DNA from 2 places in the Lactococcus sp. AK05 genome. Region 1 is predicted to be linked to the other one. Evidence: riboswitches for the same ligand, from Rfam matches in the RefSeq annotation. Region 1 holds a riboswitch; the other holds the start of a gene.
What was found. Region 1 has a riboswitch for FMN ahead of ribD (bifunctional diaminohydroxyphosphoribosylaminopyrimidine deaminase/5-amino-6-(5-phosphoribosylamino)uracil reductase RibD). Riboswitches for the same ligand answer to the same signal wherever they lie in the genome.
Positions count from the first base shown of each region.

Region 2: another riboswitch for FMN. It lies ahead of AB6B24_RS04175 (ECF transporter S component); the one in region 1 lies ahead of ribD (bifunctional diaminohydroxyphosphoribosylaminopyrimidine deaminase/5-amino-6-(5-phosphoribosylamino)uracil reductase RibD).

Region 1 is NZ_JBFTEI010000001.1:596,160-599,296, reverse strand. It holds gene ribA (GTP cyclohydrolase II) at 1-92, opposite strand, end outside; gene AB6B24_RS02860 (riboflavin synthase) at 101-751, opposite strand; gene ribD (bifunctional diaminohydroxyphosphoribosylaminopyrimidine deaminase/5-amino-6-(5-phosphoribosylamino)uracil reductase RibD) at 751-1,839, opposite strand; FMN riboswitch at 2,022-2,138, opposite strand; gene AB6B24_RS02850 (hypothetical protein) at 2,297-2,794, opposite strand; gene AB6B24_RS02845 (hypothetical protein) at 2,813-3,137, opposite strand, start outside.
Region 2 is NZ_JBFTEI010000001.1:876,983-880,119, forward strand. It holds gene AB6B24_RS04170 (ABC transporter transmembrane domain-containing protein) at 1-390, opposite strand, end outside; gene AB6B24_RS04175 (ECF transporter S component) at 539-1,159, opposite strand; FMN riboswitch at 1,274-1,410, opposite strand; gene AB6B24_RS04180 (pseudouridine synthase) at 1,508-2,227, opposite strand; gene scpB (SMC-Scp complex subunit ScpB) at 2,214-2,780, opposite strand; gene AB6B24_RS04190 (segregation/condensation protein A) at 2,773-3,137, opposite strand, start outside.

The DNA.
Region 1 (3,137 bases):
TCATTTTCCCTATTTTCATCGTCACTAACAATAATCATTTCCCCTGCTTTAAGTGCAGCAAGTGCTTCTTCTACTTTATTATATTGGAACATTTTATCTCCTATAAAAATCCGTTGTTAAATAGTTTTTCTTTAGTTACTGAAGATTCTTTCATCGAAGAACTACTATCGCCCCATAATTTTTCTATATATTTCCCTAAAATATCATTTTCTAAATTAACAGTATCACCCACTTTTTTATCTGCCATTATCGTCTCTTTGAGCGTATGTGGAATAATGGAAACACTAAAAGATTTCGACTTAACCTGAGCAACTGTAAGACTAATCCCATCAATCGTAATTGAGCCTTTTTCGACGATGTATCTCATTAAATTTAAGCTCGTTTTGATTTCAAACCAGATGGCATTTTCTTCTTTTTTTACTTCTAAAATCTGGCCAACTCCATCAATATGCCCTGACACAATATGCCCGCCAAATCGGCCATTTAAAGGCATCGCTCGTTCTAAGTTAACTTTGGCACCCACATTTAAGGTCCTAAGATTTGAGCGATTTAGACTTTCAGGCATAATATCAGCCGTAAATTCTTTTTGATTAAATGCAGAAACGGTCAGGCATAAACCATTTGTTGAAATAGAATCTCCAAGTTTCATATCCTCTAAAATCAAGGAAGCACGGATACTAATTTTGAAGGATTTTTCTCTTTTTTGCAGGCAACTCACTTCCCCTATTTCTTCAATTATTCCTGTAAACATTAAAGAAGCTCACTTTCTAATAAAATATCTTCTCCTAGATAGGTTATTTGAGGCCTTTCTAGGAGATAGGCTTGATTGGGTTGCTCGATTCCATGCCCTTCAACTGGACTTGGTGCTTCTTTTCCACCAAATATTTTAGGGGCAATATAAGTTTGAACTTTTTGAACTATCCCTGCTTTTAATGCCGAAGCATTTAATGTTCCTCCACCTTCCAAGATGATACTGTCAATCCCTTTTTCTCCTAACTTTTTGGTCAATTCTTTCAAATTCAATCTTCCTTCTAGGTAAGAAACTAAGATAATTTCACAACCCGCTTTAAGAAAGGGAGCTTGTTTTTCGGGGTCAGACTCAGCTGTAGCAATAATCGTTGGAATTTCAGTAGCTGTAGAAATAATCTTGGAAGCTAAAGGGCTTCTTAAATGAGTATCACAAATGATTCTTATCGGGTTTTTTCCATTTTCCAACCTGACAGAGAGTTGTGGATCATCTAAAATAAGCGTTTCAACACCAATCATAATTGCCATAAAACGTGAACGGTCTTGATGTACTTTCTGTCTTGCAATTTCACCTGTAATCCATTTTGACTGACCTGCTGATGTCGCAATTTTTCCGTCTAAAGTCATTGCATACTTCATCATGACATAAGGAAGCCTTTGACTAACATAATAAAAGAAAATTTTATTTAATTCTTCACATTCTTTTTCTAAAACATTGATAGAAACTTCAATTCCAGCTTCTCTCATTGCTTTAATTCCTTTTCCTGAAACTAAGGGATTGGGGTCTAAATGCCCGATAACAACACGCTTAATTCTATTTTTTATTATCGCTTCAAAACAAGGGGGTTGTTTTCCCTGATGCGCACAAGGCTCTAAGGTCACATAAAGCGTGGCTCCTTCGGGAGATTCGTTACAACTCTTAAAAGCATTGATTTCCGCATGAGCTTCCCCATATTTTTCATGATAACCTTGACCAATAATTCTTCCTTCTTTGACAATAAGGGCTCCTACTTGAGGGTTAGGGTTGACATTACCACCTCCTTTTTTTGCAAGTACAATTGCTAAATCCATGTAGTATTCGTCTTTTTTCATCTATTCATCCTTTCTAATAAAAAATAAGACCCTAAAATAAAATTTCAGGGTCTTTTGATAAATTTTCTATTTTTTTTCGAGCAAAAAAGCAGCTCAAAAAACCAAAAATGGAGTGAATTATATCAATTCACTCCAGAGTTTTAGGCTAAATAGACATAATACTGACTAGAGTATTATGGTTTTATTATCTTCTTTCATCCAGACTATACTGTCGGCCTCGGAGTTTCACCGAATCATGCTGCAAGCAGCTCGCGGGCTATACCGCCGGTAGGGAATTACACCCTGCCCTGAAGATTTATTCAATTGTAGCTAAAGTATAGCATTTAAATTTAAAGATTGTCAAGAAATAAAAACGTATTCTTTAAGTTAACAAATTAAAATCAAACATTAAAAGTTCACAGACAGATAGTACAAGCGAACATCACCCTACTTTATTAAAGTCCAATATAGTTAAATATTATTTAATTTTATAATCAAAACTCTCAAGAATTTTTCCTGTCTTGTCCTTTAAAACAAATCTCATTTTAAAATTCATCTCTTTAACCCATTGATGTTCTGATTTTGTAAGTTTTATTCCTTCTGCACTCTCCATTCCCTCTATTATCCATTTTTTTATCATAGGCATATCATTTTTGACATAAGAAACATAATCATTTTCGACTATCAAAGTTACAACAATGGTATCTGTGCCACTTTCACTTGCTTTAATATCTATATAAAATGGATTTGAACCTTGAGAAGTTACAAGCTGCTTTTTCCCATTATTTATCGAGTGAGTTACCTCGTCTAGTAACTCTTGTTTTTCTACCTGATGATAAATTTTCGCTACTTTGGAAACACTAAAAAGGGTAACCACAAGAGATAAAAATATCATCCCCACAATCAAAGGAATTAACCATGGCAAAATTCTTTTCTTTTTCGGAGTAGTATCTGTTTTCTGTGTATTTTTGTTCATCATTTTCATCCTTTGTTCTCATAAATTAAATCTCTTATAATTCAGCCAGTTATAAAGCATTTGAAGATTTATCAACGGAATTTTTCTTTTTTGAATAATTGAACCATATAATTTTTGTTGAAGTTTGGATATTGTTGCTAAATTATTTTTATATTCCACGGCCTTAACTCCTTTTTCAGCGTTGTTTTCAATAATGGATATTTTTTCAAATCTCCCTTGATTACTATAATAAACCTTATATTCTTTTATTAATTTATTTTTTGTGATATTGAAATTTAAAACGTATCCAATTTTCTTTCTAGTATACATATTTATACCTGAGATAAATTTATCCTGATTCAAA
Region 2 (3,137 bases), 280 kb from region 1:
AACACTCTGTATCGCTTGTAGGTCATTTGTCGCATGAGCCATCAAATCGCCAGTCCGATTTCTCTGATAAAAAAGGGTATCCATTCTTAAAAAATGCCTAAAAAGCCGACTACGGATTATTTTTTCCAGTTTAAAGGCTTCACCCCAAATATTTGTAGACCAAAGAAAACGAAAGCCATATTCAACGAGTGCAGTAACCAATAAAATACCAGAAAAACTCAAAATTAAGGGTAAAGTAAGGTTACGCTTAACAATATGGTCAATAATTTTTCCGATAATTAAAGGCGGAATCAAGTGAGTTAAAGAAACAATAAAAAGGGCTAATAGACCAACGCCATAACCTTTTCTCTCTGCCTTAAAAAACCACCATAAATCTTTAAAAATTTTCATACAGTCTATTCCATTTTATTTTATAATATTCTAAATATTAGTATACCATAAAGAAAGCGTTTAAAACAGACTATATGAAGTGAGATTCCCACTTATTTACTATTTAAATAAAAAAAGAAACTTCAAATCAATGAAATTTCTTTTTTTATTAAGCATTATAAAATTTTACGACTTTGTTTTTCTTGAACACTGCAACAATCAAACCAAATACCAGAGCAAAGATGATGTACTGCAAAGCATTAAAAGGTAAAACTACTGTTAAAAGATAAGTTGGATTCAAAGTAACTGATAGAGAACCCATATTAAAAAGATGAGTTGCTCCAACAAAAATTTTATCAACATCAAAGCCAGCAGCTAAACGATAGAGAGGGAGTGCGTAGAAAACATTCAACACCATCATCACAAGAACTGATGCGATGGCTGCTAAAACTACACCAACTGTATAGTTTTTGATTGAGAATTTTTTCTTTGTAAAGAACCAAACAATTGCCATGAAGATTCCCAAAGCAATGAAGTTCATCGGCACACCAATCCAAGTTGATGGCCCTTGATTAAATAGGAGATACCATAAGATAGAGCGAATAAAGAGGATAATAAATCCATCACCCAATCCCAAAGTAAAGACTCCAATAAGTACTGGAATGATTGAGAGTTCAACTTTCATAAAATCAATTCCAGGCAATAGCGGAAACTGCAAAATCGGCAATAATAAGATTGTTGATAGTGCAGCAAGCATGGCAATTAATACCATCCGACGTGTTTTAGACATAAAAAAACCTCCAAATATGAGAAAATAATTCTTCAAATTTCGAGGAAGTTGATAGACATTTTTGGTTTGGCTAAAAACAGTAATCCAACCGAAGTTGATTACACTACAAAAATTGTTCATCTTCTTCCATCCAGACTTTACTGTCGCTAGCAGATTCTCACTGCTTCAATCGCCGTAGCGAATCGCGGAGTCATAAGGTCAAAGCCCTATTTACCGCCGGTCCCGAATTACACGGTGCCCTGAAGATAATTTTATTATAGCACAAAAATAGTTTGCTTATCAAGAATAAGATTTGCTTAAGAAATAAAAAAACAACTCTTTATCAGAATTGTCTTTTATAATAATCACTTAATTTCCTTGGGCTGCATTAATCAATTGAGAAACTTCTTTTTTACTCAAACGACGAAATTGTCCTGTTGGAAGTCCATCCAATGTAAGAGTTCCATATTGAATACGACTCAATTTTTGTACTGGAAGTCCTGCAGCCGCAAACATTTTTTTAACTTGATGATTTTGTCCTTCATGGATAGTTAAACTAACAATCGAATGATTTTTTGTTTTCTCTTGTTTGATAATCTCATAACGGGCGGGACTAACTTTTTTACCTTCAATAGTCATACCTAAAGTTAAAGGACGCAAGTTTTCTTTGTTCGCTTGACCTTCTACCTTAGCAACATAGACCTTATCAACACCATGACGTGGGTGAGTCATCATATTCGTAAATTCACCATCGTTTGTAAGCAAAAGCAAACCGCTTGTATCCCAGTCCAAACGTCCCACAGGGTAAATACGTTCTTTAACTTGTGGCATTAAATCCATTACCGTTTGACGTCCTTTGTCATCGCTAACTGAAGAAATATAGCCTCTTGGTTTATTTAGAAGATAATAAACGGGTTCTTCGTTATAAACTGCTACTCCATTAACTTCAACGATATCTCCAGTTGAAACTTGATAACCCAAGTTTGTCATTGGAACATTATTTACCGTTACTTTTCCCGCTAAAATTAGTTCTTCTGCTTTACGTCTGCTTGCCACACCTGCATGGGCCAAATATTTATTGATTCTCATTTTCTTCACTTTCGTTAAATAAGGTTTGTTCTTCTGCGATAAATCTTGACTCATCTATTTCAGGTAATTCATCTAAATGATTAATCCCAATATAGTCTAAGAAAAATTCAGTTGTTGCATAAAGACTTGGACGTCCTGGTGCTTCAACTTGCCCGACCTTTTCAACCAAATCAAAAGCACGAAGTGTTGAGAGAACACCTGAGGAATTCACTCCGCGGAGCTGATCGATTTCGAGTCGAGTTAAAGGTTGCTTATAAGCAATAATTGATAAAACTTCAAGAGCTGATTTTGACAACGATTGATTAAGAGGAGTTTTGGCATAGTTTTTAAGAATTTCTGCAAACTCTTCTTTTGTAGCCATACGATATTTACCTGCAGTTTCAATAATCGTTAAAGCAGATTCTTCATCAGAATGATATTTTTCTTTTAAGTAATCAATTTGTTGCTGACAAGCTTGTTTAGACATTTCTGTCAATGCTGACAATTCTGCCAAAGTTAAACCAGATTCGCCAGATACAAAAAGTAAGAGTTCACAACTTGCTGTCTTATTCACTAGTTTCTTTTCTTTCTAAAATAATTTCTCCAAAAAGCTCTTCTTGAGAAAAAGAAATCTGTTGATTTTTGATTAATTCTAAAAGAGCCATAAAAGTGGTGACGAGTTCATCTTTATTAGTAGAGCTAGAAAACAAATCTGAAAATTTACATATTTTTTGTTCTGTAAATCTAGTACTTAACTCTAAAATCTTATCAGCAATTGTAAATTTCTCAGCTGCTATTTTTGTATTTTCGTCTTGAAAATGTTGTCTTTGCAACTCAAGAATTTTGGTAAAAGCTAGAAATAAATCTAAAGCAGATTTATCCTGCAAAAGCACAGTTTCATCAGTGATAATTTCTGTCTTAGCTTTTGAAT